2 regions of the Streptomyces sp. NPDC043996 genome follow, and region 2 is predicted to be linked to the other one. Evidence: riboswitches for the same ligand, from Rfam matches in the RefSeq annotation. Region 2 holds a riboswitch; the other holds the start of a gene.

Region 1 (6,673 bases), on a different contig from region 2:
AGGTGCACGATCTCCTCCAGGGCGGCCAGGGCGTCTTCGGGATCGCCGTGGGCGTCGTGTGGCGCGATGTCGAGGCCGCGTTGTCGCAACTGCACGGGGAGCGCGTCGACACCGGGGAGACCCTGGTCGGGAACCACCCCGCGGACGAGCTGGCGCGGCGCCGCAACCGGGCGGTGTGAGGCTCGGGGCCTTCCCGTGGATGCGCGGAAGGGCCCTGGAGGGCCTTGAGCGGCTCTCGGGGAGGCGTCTGGATGCTGCGGGCGCCGAGGCGCGCTACGGGCTCGTACGGGCCTTGAGGGGGCGTTCATGGCCGTGTGCGCGCCGTGAGTGTGTGCCGCGCGCCGGGTGACCGTGTCCCGAGCCCGTTCCCCTCTCCCCCCTCTCCCCGGCCGGAGCGGAGCCGCACGGGAGGGTCCGTCGTGCCTGGTCCTGGGCGTTGTCAGTGGCGTAGGGCAGCATCGGAGGCGTGAGAACCGCGCCGACGATCCTGCATCTCGACATGGATGCCTTCTACGCGTCCGCCGAGCAGGCCGCGAAGCCGAGCCTGCGCGGCAAGGCCGTCGTGGTCGGCGGTCTCGGGCCGCGCGGTGTCGTCGCCACGGCGTCCTATGAGGCGCGCCGGTTCGGGGTGCACTCGGCGATGCCGATGGGGCAGGCCCGGCGGCTGGCCCCGAACGCCGCGTATCTGGTGCCGCGCTTCGGCCTTTACCGGGACATCAGCGATCAGGTCATGGGGCTGCTGCGGGAGCTGTCGCCGCTGGTGGAGCCGCTCAGCCTCGACGAGGCCTTCGTGGACCTGGAGGCGGGCGGCCTCGCGGACGACGAGGCGTCGGCGCGGGCCGTGGGGGAGCGGCTGCGCGCGGACATCCTGCGGGTGACGGGACTGACCGGGTCCGTGGGGCTCGCGGTGTCCAAGATGCTGGCGAAGATCGCTTCGGAGCAGGCCAAGCCGGACGGGCTCGTGCTCATAGAGCCGGGCACGGAGCGGGCGCTGCTCGGGCCGATGCCCGTGCGGGTGCTGCCCGGCGTCGGGCCCGCCACGGGGGACCATCTGCGGCGGGCCGGGATGACCACGGTCGAGGAGCTCGCCGGGGCGGGCGAGGACGAACTCGTACGGCTGCTCGGCAAGGCCCACGGCGGGGCGCTGTACGCGATGGCGCTGGCCCGGGACGAACGGCCCGTGGTGGCCGAGCGTGACACCAAGTCGGTCAGCGTCGAGGACACGTACGACGTGGACATCCACGACCGGGTGCGGGTGCGGATGGAAGTGGCGCGGCTCGCCGACCGGTGCGTGGGGCGGCTGCGGGCGGCCGGGCACTCCGGCCGGACCATCGTCCTGAAGGTACGGCGGTTCGATTTCTCCACGCTGACGCGCTCCGAGACCCTGCGCGGGCCCACGGACGACCCCGCGGTGGTCCGGGAGGCCGCGGCGCGGCTGCTGGAGTCGGTGGACACCACGGGGGGCGTGCGGCTCCTGGGGGTGGGGGTGAGCGGTCTCGCGGACTTCACGCAGGAGGACCTCTTCGCGCAGGCCCAGGCGGTGGTGGGGGCGGACCTCGCGGCGGCCTTCGCGGAGGGGGAGGCGGGGGACGCCGGGGCGGCGCCGGTGGGCGAGGCGGAGGAGGCCCCGGGCGCCGAGGATCCCGTGGCGCTCTCCGAGCGGCGGTGGCCCGCGGGGCATGACGTGCGGCACGCGGTGTACGGGGCGGGGTGGGTGCAGGGCAGCGGTCTGGGCCGGGTGACCGTGAGGTTCGAGACGCCCGGGTCGGAGCCGGGGCGGGTGCGGACGTTCCGGACGGACGATCTGGAGCTGGAGCCTTCGGATCCGCTGCCGTTGGTGGCGGTGGATGAGGGGGCGGAGGGGGCGGAGGGGGCCGTGGAGAGAGAGTCCGCGGTGGGGGAGGTCGAGGCTGGTGGGGCGGTGACGGGTGGGGTCTGAGCGCTCTGCCGGAGGCCAGGTCGGTTCCGGAGGCTTGGTCGGCCCGGTCGGCCCGGTCGGCCCGGTCGGCCCGGTCGGCCCGGTTGGCCCGGTTGGCCCGGTCGGTTCCGGTGGGCCTCAGCGCTCGGGGCCGTCGGTCGTGGTGTCCCGGGCGGGGTCCGAGGCGGGGTCCGGGGTCTCCACCGTGCCGAAGTCGTGGTCCGGCAGGGGCGGAGCGGGCGCCACGTCCAGGCCGTAGTGGCGGTAGAGCTGGAGCTCCTGCTCGGGGGAGAGGTGGCGGCCCACGCCGAAGTCAGGGGCGTCCTTGATCAGGGCGCGCTCGAAGGGGACGCGGAGCGTGCCGTCCTTGACCAGCTCGCTGGGCTCCAGCGGGACGAAGGCGTCACGGCTGAAAAGGCCGGTGCGTATGGCCGCCCACTCCGGGGCGCCGGTGGCGTCGTCGAGGTAGATCTCGTCGACCGTGCCGATCTTGTTGCCGTCGCGGTCGAACGCCTTGCGGCCGATCAGATCACGCGGATCGATGTCGGTCTGCACATGGCCTCCCGGTGGATCGCACCTCATCCTGGCTCAACCGTTTTCGGTCGTCATGACTACAAATTCGGTCATCATGACTACGAAAGAGCACATCGGGACAGGCGGCCACTCGAGGGATCGGCCGTGGGCCGCGCTGGTAGGCTGGCAAGCGGCTGTTGACCCCGTGCGGGAGAGCTCTTCGGTGGCAGCACCGGAGGCGCCGAAGGAGCAACTCCTCCCCGGAATCTCTCAGGCCCCTGTACCGCATGGATGAGGCCACTCTGGAAAGTAGGGCGGGCGTCGGGCGGGCACGTTCCGAAACCCTTCCTCACCGACGGTGCAAGCAGCATGCCTCCGGGCCTGCTGTGAAGCTCTCAGGTTGCGATGACAGAGGGGGAGGCCGTCCGGGTACCCGCGCCGTGGTGCCCCTCGCAGGTCGCGTCAGACCAGGAGGCCTCCGCAATGACCGCCACCTCTCGCACTCCGCTCTCGCAGCTCGAGCAGGGAATCCCCTTCGAGCAGCGCCACATCGGACCCGATGCCGAAGCCCGCGCCAAGATGCTCGCCCAGGTCGGCTACGGCTCGCTGGACGAGCTCACGGCCGCCGCCGTACCCGATGTGATCAAGAACGCCGAGGCGCTCGAGCTGCCGGGCGCGCGCACCGAGGCCGAGGTCCTGGCCGAACTGCGCTCCCTCGCGGACCGCAACCAGGTCCTGGACTCGATGATCGGCCTCGGCTACTACGGGACGTTCACGCCGCCGGTGATCCTGCGCAACGTGATGGAGAACCCGTCCTGGTACACGGCGTACACGCCGTACCAGCCGGAGATCTCCCAGGGCCGTCTGGAGGCGCTGCTCAACTTCCAGACCGTCGTCGCCGACCTGACCGGACTGCCCACCTCCGGTGCCTCCCTCCTCGACGAGGGCACCGCGGCCGCCGAGGCCATGGCGCTCTCGCGGCGCATGGGCAAGGCCAAGAACGGCCTCTTCCTGGTCGACGCCGACGCCCTGCCGCAGACCATCGCCGTGATCCAGACCCGCGCCGAGCCGACCGGCGTCGAGGTCGTCGTCGCCGACCTGTCCGGCGGCATCCCCGCCGACCTGGCCGAGCGCGAGATCAACGGCGTGCTGGTCCAGTACCCGGGCGCCTCCGGTGCCGTACGCGACATCAAGCCCCTCATCGACCAGGCGCACGAGCTTGGCGCGGTCGTCACCGTCGCCGCCGACCTGCTCGCGCTCACGCTGCTCACCTCGCCCGGTGAGCTCGGCGCCGACATCGCCGTCGGCACCACCCAGCGCTTCGGCGTCCCGATGGGCTTCGGCGGCCCGCACGCCGGATACATGGCGGTGCGCGAGAAGTTCGCCCGCAGCCTCCCCGGCCGCCTGGTCGGCGTCTCCGTCGATGCCGACGGCAACAAGGCCTACCGACTCGCCCTGCAGACCCGCGAGCAGCACATCCGCCGGGAGAAGGCCACCAGCAACATCTGTACCGCGCAGGTGCTGCTCGCCGTCATGGCCGGGATGTACGCCGTCTACCACGGCCCCGAGGGCCTGAAGACGATCGCCCGGCGCACCCACCGCTACGCCACGCTGCTCGCCGAGGGCCTCAAGGCCGGTGGCGTCGAGGTCGTGCACGGCACGTACTTCGACACGCTGACCGCGCGCGTGCCCGGCAAGGCCGCGGACCTCGTCGCCGCCGCGCGCGAGGGCGGGGTCAACATCCACCTCGTCGACGCCGACCACGTGTCGTTCGCCTGCGACGAGACCACCACGCGCGCCCAGCTCACCGCGGTCTGGGCGGCGTTCGGCGTGGAGGCCGACGTGGCGGCCCTTGACGCGAACACCGCGGACGTCCTCCCGGCCGGGCTGCTCCGCTCCGACGCGTACCTGACCCACCCGGTCTTCCACCAGCACCGCTCCGAGACCGCGATGCTGCGCTACCTGCGCCGGCTCGCCGACCGCGACTACGCGCTCGACCGCGGCATGATCCCGCTGGGCTCCTGCACGATGAAGCTCAACGCGACCACGGAGATGGAGCCCGTCACCTGGCCGGAGTTCGGGCAGCTGCACCCGTTCGCCCCCGCCGAGCAGGCGGCCGGTTATCTGACCCTCATCCGTGAGCTGGAGGAACGTCTCTCCGAGGTCACCGGCTACGACAAGGTCTCGCTCCAGCCGAACGCCGGCTCCCAGGGCGAGCTCGCCGGTCTGCTCGCGGTGCGCGGCTACCACCGCGCGAACGGCGACGACCAGCGCACCGTCTGCCTCATCCCGTCCTCCGCGCACGGCACCAACGCGGCGAGCGCGGTGATGGCCGGGATGAAGGTCGTCGTCGTGAAGACCGCCGACGACGGTGAGATCGACGTCGACGACCTGCGTGCCAAGATCGAGAAGCACCGCGCCGAACTGGCCGTCCTGATGATCACCTACCCGTCCACGCACGGCGTCTTCGAGGAGCACGTCGCCGACATCTGCGCGGCCGTGCACGACGCGGGCGGCCAGGTGTACGTCGACGGCGCCAACCTCAACGCCCTGGTGGGCCTCGCCAAGCCGGGCCACTTCGGCGGCGATGTCTCGCACCTGAACCTGCACAAGACCTTCTGCATCCCGCACGGCGGCGGCGGCCCCGGCGTCGGCCCGGTGGCCGTGCGCGAGCACCTCGCCCCGTACCTGCCGAACCACCCGCTGCAGCCCGCGGCCGGACCCGAGACCGGCGTCGGGCCGATCTCGGCCGCGCCCTGGGGCTCGGCGGGGATCCTGCCGATCTCGTGGTCGTACGTCCGGCTCATGGGCGGCGAGGGCCTGAAGCGGGCCACGCAGGTGGCGGTCCTGTCGGCGAACTACATCGCCAAGCGCATCGAGCCGCACTTCCCGGTGCTCTACACCGGCCCCGGCGGGCTCGTCGCCCACGAGTGCATCATCGACCTGCGGCCGCTCAGCAAGGCCACGGGCGTGAGCGTGGACGACATCGCCAAGCGCCTGATCGACTACGGCTTCCACGCGCCGACCATGTCCTTCCCGGTCGCGGGCACGCTGATGATCGAGCCCACGGAGAGCGAGGACCTCGACGAGATCGACCGGTTCTGCGAGGCGATGATCGCCATCCGCGGGGAGATCGAGCGGGTCGCGAGCGGCGAGTGGACCGCGGAGGACAACCCGCTGCGCAACGCCCCGCACACCGCGGCCGCGCTCGGCGGCGACTGGGACCACGGCTACAGCCGTGCGGAGGCCGTGTTCCCGGCCGGGGTCTCGGCGGCTGACAAGTACTGGCCGCCGGTCCGCCGCATCGACCAGGCGTTCGGCGACCGCAACCTGGTCTGCTCCTGCCCGCCGCTGGACGCCTACGAGGACTGAGCGCGCGCCCGCCCGCGGCGGGCGTGAGCAGGGCACGAATCAGGGCACGAATCAGGGCCGGTTCGAGAGACTTCTCGGAAGTCTTCCGGGCCGGCCCTTGTGTTGAGCGGTGTCACGGCCTGTCGCCGCGGGTGCGTTCGGCTCAAGCGGCCGTCATCACCTGGTTGATGCCCAGCGGCCGGTGCGGCGCGATGATCTCGCCGTTCGGCAGCAGCTCACCGGTGTCCTCGAAGAGCAGGACGCCGTTGCACAGCAGGCTCCAGCCCTGTTCCGGGTGGTGCGCCACGAGGAGCGCTGCTTCCCGGTCGGCGGATTCGGCTGTCGGGCACGGTGGCTGGTGCTGGCACATGGAAGGGTTCTTTCGCTGCGTAGTGGTGGGTGTCGCGTCTGTCCCGCGGCTCGATGCGGTGTTCATGCCGCCCCCCGTTGGTGTGGTCGGTCCCCGTTGGTTTGGTCGGTCCAGTCCAGTGTTGCCCCGCGGGCGTGATTCCGCAGGGATTTTGCGGCAGCGCCTCCTACTGCTCTAAGGACGTATCACCCGCCCGGACGGTTCATCGCAACTGCCCTGTCCCTTCGGGTGGTTCGGGGTGACCGAAGTGGACTAGTCCGGTCGGGCGGGGTCCGGACGCGGCCGTGCCCCGCGGCCGGGGGCCGCGGGGCACGGGGCGGGAGAGGCCGGGCGTCAGGCGGGCGAGCCGAGCAGCGGCACCGGGGTGAGCCGGTGGGTGAGCACCGGAAGCAGGTCGGCGGCGCGGTGCGGGCGGTGGGCCGCGATGCCGGGCGGCGCCGGAGAGAGCGGTACCAGGATGTCCGCGGGGGCGAGGGGGCCCGTGGTGGCGTCCGCCGTGCGGTCGCCGTGCAGCCACAGCG
Region 2 (6,673 bases):
CGAGACCAGGGAGATGATGAAGAGCAGCTGCGGGAAGGAGAGCAGCACGTCCATCACCCGGCTGATCAGGGCGTCGACCCAGCCGCCGAAGTAACCGGCGATGATCCCGAAGAGCGTGCCGAGCACCACGGCGACGATCGCGGCGAGGAAGGCCACGAGCAGCGAGATGCGGGCGCCGTAGACGATGCGGCTGAATACGTCGCGGCCCTTGTTGGGCTCGACTCCGAAGAGGTAGTCGCTGCTCACGCCGCCGAACGAGCCCGTGGGCAGGTTCGTCAGCGGGTCCAGCTTCTCCTGGTGGAAGTCGTTCGGCGGGTGTCCGAGAAGGCTGACGATCAGGGGCGCGAACACGGCCACGAGGACCAGGACGAGCACCGTGATGCCGCCCGCGAGGGCGACCTTGTCGCGCTTCAGCCGGTTCCAGGCGATCTGCTTGAGGGACCGACCCTCGACCTTCTTCACCCCTGCACCAGCTGCGGGGGCGACGTCCTCAGGAGGTTTCGCTTCCGCAGGTGTGTCATGCATTGGCGCCGTCATCGTGGCAGGGACCCCTCTCAACCGGCGGTGACCGGCCCGCACTTGCCGCTGTAGCGACGTGATCAGTCCGTCGTACACAGGGGCGAAGGCCCCTTGGAGCGGGAGTCTTCAACGGGGTTGTGATCTGTTACCAGCCTTGTCGGGGAATGGATGCGCAACCGTGATGCTGATCGAGGTGTTCCGTTATCCGGACGTGACGGAACGCCGGGCGAACGCGGGGCAGTTGGGGGCCAAGGCGCCACAGGCGCCCATACGGGCACTCCCGCACCAGAGGGGGACATCACGCACATCGGCGCTGATCAGCAGGGTGACGCCGGTTGGCATCCGGCCATTGTCCGGATCACTGCGCCGGGATTGGTGGCGGTTTCGACCGATGCGCTCAGTACGAGGCGGGATATCCGTACCCGCCGGCGGCGGGCGCCGCGGACGCCTGGGCGCCGCGGTCGTAGAACGGGCGGGCGTTCGCGCGCAGCCACAGCGCGACCGGGTCGTGCGGATCGCCCATCGCGACGGTCGACACGGGCAGCCCCTCGGGCACCGCGCCGATCGACTGCCGCATCATCGCGCGCACCGAGTCGACGGACGCGGGCGAGGTGTCGTACACATCCAGACCGATGGCCAGGTACGGGGCTCCGTACGCGGGCTGCACCCAGGCGCGGCGCAGCGCGCGGACCGCCGGGGTGCGGTGCGCGTTCTGGGTCAACAACGCGTAGAACTGCGGGAGTTCAATGGCCGGGTCGGTCAGCCGCAGCGGGCCCGCGGGCTGCGTGTCGAGGCCGCTGGCGATGCGGCGCAGGTCCAGCCAGGGCACGCCGACGCCGCCGCCGGGAGCGTGCGGGTTGAGCCAGAGGCCGTAGTGGTCGGGGAAGAGGGCGCGGGCGACGTCGAGGCCGCCGACGACCTCGTAGCCGCGGTTCCAGCCGCTGGCGGAGAGCTCCTGGGCGGAGGTCACGCACGGGGCGTAGCCGTACCCCTCCACCTCCATGTTTCCGTACTGGGCGTCCGGGGATCCGGCCTGGCCGTGCCAGAGCAGCATCCAGACCTTGTCGTCGGCGAGGGCGTGCAGGAGTGCCTCGTACGCGTCATAGCGCCCCGGCGTCACCTGGCGCAGCATGTGCTCGACCTTTCCGGCCGCAGCCGTGCCCGACGCGCTCACCCGTAACCGCCCCTTCGCGACATGCCTGCACGGCCGTGTGCCGACCGTGTGATGCCCCCAGCTTAAGCGCGGGGTGCGCCCTCGCGGGGCGCCCCAGGCCCGCCCCTTCCCGAACCGGGGGCTGCTGCCCCCGTTCCCCCGCTCAACAGCAATTGGCGCTCCGCGCCTCGTCCTCAAACGCCGGACGGGCTGAAACTCCTCGCCGCAACCGGCAGGTATTGAGCCCGTCCGGCGATTGAGGACGAGCGCGAAGCGCGAAGATTCAGCCCGTCCGGCGTTTGAGGACGAGGCCGCAGGCCGATCGGGGGCGCACCCGGCAGGGGGGTCAGTGGGGGCTGTAGAACGGGCGGAGCCGTTGGCGCATCCAGTCGGCCACCGGGTCCTGGGCCACGTCCAGGAGGACCAGGTTCACGGGCCAGGGGACGGGGGTGTCGGCCAGGGCCTGGCCCAGGGCGCGCATGGGCAGGTCTCGGGCGTCGCCCTCCCAGGAGGAGAGTTCGACGCCGACGAACAGGGTCGGCGCCTCGTCCTCGACCACGGCGAGGCAGCGCCGGGCGCTGAGGACCACGCCCACCGCCGCGAACTCCCGCGAGGCCGCGGAGAGGAAGTCCACCGGGTCGTCCTGCCAGTCCGGTTCATAGAGCCGCACCCGGCCCCCGCTCACAGGCCCGTCCAGCTCCGTGCGCCCCACCTGGCACAGCGCGGCCACCGCGGCGGGCGGCAGCGGCGCGCCGACCGTGCCCTCCGGGTTCAGGGCGATCCCGAGCTCCGGCTGGAGCCCGCGGGCGAACTCCACCGCGGGCGCCACCGTGCAGCTCATCGTCCCCCCGGTGACCTGCTGGAACTGCTGCTCGGAGGTGAAGACGGGCACATAGGCCTGGCCGTCGAGCTCCAGCGTCGGCAGGTCGAGCGTGCCGCTGTCGGGCCCGCCCCCGTTCGGCAGCGGGATCCAGATGTGGGCGCGGCCGAGCGCCTCGACGATCCGGGCCCCGACCGCGTCCGACGGCGGGGCGCCGAGCGAGGCGGCGAGCACCTCTTCGAGTTCGTTGGCGGGCCAGCCGCCGTAAGGGTGGGCGTGTGCCTGCGCCGGAACGTCCCCCGGAAAGTCCATCTGTGTCGACCCCATGCTCTGCGTGCTGTCCTGCGGCCCGACCCTAACGCCGCCGGGCTCAGACCCCGCCCCGGCCCCCGAACCCGATCTCCCGCAGCGCCCCCGCAGCCTCCCGGTCGAGCAGGACCGCGGAGCCGCAGCCGCGCGGCAGGTCCCCGCGCTCGGCGGCGCGCACCAGGCGGCCCACCGTCCTGCGGTGCCGCGCGAAGGCGTACCGGGACACGCCGCGGCCGCGCTCGCGCTGGCCCGCGAGCGCCATGGGGGCCGGTACGTCGAGGAGCAGCAGGTGCAGGGTGGCGCCACGGCGGGCCGCGGCGCGGGCCAGCCAGCGGCGCACCCACGGCTGGGTGCCGCAGTCGTGCACGACGACGCCGGTGCCCGCGCGCAGGGCCCGGCGCAGGCCCGCGTAGTGGGCGAGGCGGACCAGGGGGCGGTAGAGCGCGTACGGCAGGCGCCGGGGCATGCGGGCGGCCCAGCGGTCGCGGGTGTCCTGGGAGTCCACGCGCGGCCCCGCCACCGCGCTCGCGATCAACGTGGACTTGCCGCTGCCGGGAAGACCGGAGACGACGACCACGTCGGCGGCGGCGAACACCAGGCGGCGCGGGCCGCACCCGGAGCGCTCCCTGAGGTCGCGGACGACGGGCCGCGGGTAGTACCCGAGGCTGGCGCGGGCCGTGGTGCCCGGCTGCGCGGGCAGCGCGACGCCCTCTCCCGGCTGCCCCGGCAGCGCACCGCCCTCGCCGGGCAGCGCGACACCCGTGGTCGTCACGCAAGCACTGCTCCTGCGCACCGTGATCGGCCTCCCCATGCTGGTCACGTCACTCATCCCCAGTACTTCTCCGTCGAGTGTAAAGAGGAGGTAATACCCTGCGCGGGCGTTACCAGGTTGCTGCTGTTGCGAAGCGGGGGCGCGTGCAATGATGTGCGCGCCAACTCCATACCGGCCGCTTGAATCCGCGCGGGAGAGTCCCTGGTGACGCTGCGGCGTCGCGGGGCGCCGAAGGAGCAAGTCCCTCCCTTGAATCTCTCAGGCCCCGTACCGCGCGGGCGAGGCACATCTGAAAAGCGGGCCCTGCCTCCGGTCGACGAGGCGGCTCCACCCAAGGTGCAAGTCATGCCCCGTTATACGCGTGGGGCGTGGTGAACCTCTCAGGTTTATGACAGATGGGGAGGAACGACCTCGCCCGTCATGCCTTGGAGCCAGTACTGATGAGTCAGACCGCGAACGCCCCACGTCAGACCGCCCTCGACGCCCTGCACCGCTCGCTGGGCGCCACCATGACCGACTTCGCGGGCTGGGACATGCCCCTGCGGTACGGCAGCGAGCGCGACGAGCACAACGCCGTGCGCACCAAGGCCGGTCTCTTCGACCTCTCCCACATGGGCGAGATCACCGTCACCGGCGATGAGGCCGGTGACCTGCTGAACTTCGCGCTCGTCGGCAACATCGGCTCGGTGGCCGTGGGCCGCGCCCGGTACACCATGATCTGTCAGGCGGACGGCGGCATCCTGGACGACCTGATCGTCTACCGCCTGGCCGACACCGAGTACATGGTCGTGGCCAACGCCTCCAACGCCCAGACCGTCCTCGACGCCCTCACCGAGCGGTCCTCCGGCTTCGCCGCCACGGTCCGCGACGACCGCGACGCCTACGCCCTGATCGCCGTCCAGGGCCCCGAGTCCCCCGGAATCCTGAAGTCAGTCACGGACGCCGACCTGGAAGGACTGAAGTACTACGCGGGCCTGCCCGGCACCGTCGCGAAGGTCCCCGCCCTGATCGCCCGCACCGGCTACACCGGCGAGGACGGCTTCGAGCTGTTCGTGGCGCCCGAGCACGCCGAGCGGCTGTGGCGGGCGCTGACCGAGGCCGGCGCCCCGGTCGGGCTCACCCCGTGCGGCCTGTCCTGCCGCGACACGCTGCGCCTGGAGGCGGGCATGCCGCTGTACGGCAACGAGCTGTCGACCTCGCTCACGCCGTTCGACGCGGGCCTGGGCCGGGTGGTGAAGTTCGACAAGACCTCGCACGGGAAGGACTTCGTGGGCCACGACGCCCTGGCCAGCGCGGCCGAGCGGGCCGAGACCGCGCCCCCGCGCAAGCTCGTCGGCCTGGTCGCCGAGGGCCGCCGGGTGCCGCGCGCGGGCATGGCCGTGGTGGCGGACGGCGAGGTCATCGGCGAGGTCACCTCCGGCGCCCCGTCGCCGACCCTGGGCAAGCCGATCGCCATGGCCTATGTGGACCCCTCGCACGCGGCTCCCGGCACCGCCGGGGTCGGCGTGGACATCCGCGGCACCCACGAGCCGTACGAGGTCGTGGCGCTGCCGTTCTACAAGCGCCAGAAGTGACCCGGCGGTGACACGGCGGTGACACGGCGTACGGAGCGCGCACCGCGCTCGTACGCCCCTCGCACCCGCTTCACCACAAACAGTCGCGTTCCGTCTCATTACGTCGCACTGCGTCTCATTCCGTAAGACTGCTCGTCCCCACGTGCATCAGCACTCGCCCGCGTACAGGAGAATTCACGCCATGAGCAACCCCCAGCAGCTGCGTTACAGCAAGGAGCACGAGTGGCTGTCGGCCGCCGAGGACGGCGTGGCGACGGTCGGCATCACCGAGCACGCGGCCAACGCGCTCGGTGACGTCGTCTTCGCCCAGCTCCCCGAGGTCGGCGACACGGTGACCGCGGGCGAGTCCTGTGGCGAACTGGAGTCGACCAAGTCGGTCAGCGACCTCTACGCCCCGGTGAACGGCGAGGTCGTCGCCGCCAACCAGGACGTCGTGAACGACCCGTCGCTGGTCAACTCCGCCCCGTTCGAGGGCGGTTGGCTGTTCAAGGTGCGCATCACGGACGAGCCGGACGAGCTGCTCTCCGCCGATGAGTACACCGCCTTCACCGCCGGCTGACCCATACCGATAGGGATCGTGTGATGTCGCTTCTCAACACCCCCCTCCACGAGCTCGACCCCGACGTCGCCGCCGCCGTCGACGCCGAGCTGGACCGCCAGCAGTCCACCCTCGAGATGATCGCCTCGGAGAACTTCGCTCCGGTGGCCGTCATGGAGGCCCAGGGCACCGTCCTCACCAACAAGTACGCCGAGGGCTACCCGGGCCGCCGCTACTACGGCGGCTGCGAGCACGTGGACGTGACCGAGCAGATCGCGATCGACCGGGTCAAGGACCTGTTCGGCGCCGAGTACGCCAACGTCCAGCCGCACTCCGGCGCCTCCGCCAACCAGGCCGCCCTCTTCGCGATCGCCCAGCCCGGCGACACGATCCTCGGCCTGGACCTGGCGCACGGCGGCCACCTCACCCACGGCATGCGCCTGAACTTCTCCGGCAAGCAGTTCAACGTGGTCGCGTACCACGTGGACGAGGCCGGGCTCGTCGACATGGCCGAGGTCGAGCGCCTGGCCAAGGAGAACAGCCCCAAGGTGATCATCGCGGGCTGGTCCGCCTACCCGCGCCAGCTGGACTTCGCCGAGTTCCGCCGGATCGCCGACGAGGTCGGCGCGAAGCTGTGGGTCGACATGGCGCACTTCGCCGGTCTCGTCGCCGCGGGCCTGCACCCGAACCCGGTGCCGTTCGCGGACGTGGTCACCTCCACCACGCACAAGACGCTCGGCGGCCCGCGCGGCGGCATCATCCTGGCCCGGAACAAGGACTTCGCGAAGAAGCTGAACTCCGCGGTCTTCCCCGGCTTCCAGGGCGGCCCCCTGGAGCACGTGATCGCGGCCAAGGCGGTCTCCTTCAAGGTGGCGGCCTCGGACGAGTTCAAGGAGCGCCAGGAGCGCACCCTGGAGGGCGCCCGGATCCTCGCCGAGCGCCTGGTCCAGGACGACGTCAAGGAGCACGGCGTCGCCGTCCTGTCCGG

The links. A riboswitch is a leader RNA that binds a small molecule or an ion and turns the genes downstream of it on or off. The one in region 2 is predicted to bind glycine.
Region 1: it holds a riboswitch for glycine, as region 2 does, so the genes downstream of both, gcvP (aminomethyl-transferring glycine dehydrogenase) here and gcvT (glycine cleavage system aminomethyltransferase GcvT) in region 2, are expected to answer to the same signal.

The regions. Positions count from the first base shown of each region.
Region 1 covers NZ_JBWKEY010000018.1:8,638-15,310, forward strand. Annotated here, with positions in the region: gene AC07A4_RS36180 (MerR family transcriptional regulator) at 1-179, shown strand, start outside; gene AC07A4_RS36185 (DNA polymerase IV) at 467-1,939, shown strand; gene AC07A4_RS36190 (PRC-barrel domain-containing protein) at 2,057-2,473, opposite strand; glycine riboswitch at 2,630-2,727, shown strand; gene gcvP (aminomethyl-transferring glycine dehydrogenase) at 2,915-5,803, shown strand; gene AC07A4_RS36200 (DUF5999 family protein) at 5,946-6,152, opposite strand; gene AC07A4_RS36205 (hypothetical protein) at 6,486-6,673, opposite strand, start outside.
Region 2 covers NZ_JBWKEY010000012.1:307,277-313,949, forward strand. Annotated here, with positions in the region: gene AC07A4_RS29635 (ABC transporter permease) at 1-537, opposite strand, end outside; gene AC07A4_RS29640 (enhanced serine sensitivity protein SseB C-terminal domain-containing protein) at 917-1,693, opposite strand; gene AC07A4_RS29645 (enhanced serine sensitivity protein SseB) at 2,019-2,804, opposite strand; gene AC07A4_RS29650 (AAA family ATPase) at 2,863-3,612, opposite strand; glycine riboswitch at 3,754-3,856, shown strand; glycine riboswitch at 3,857-3,978, shown strand; gene gcvT (glycine cleavage system aminomethyltransferase GcvT) at 4,014-5,147, shown strand; gene gcvH (glycine cleavage system protein GcvH) at 5,329-5,706, shown strand; gene glyA (serine hydroxymethyltransferase) at 5,730-6,673, shown strand, end outside.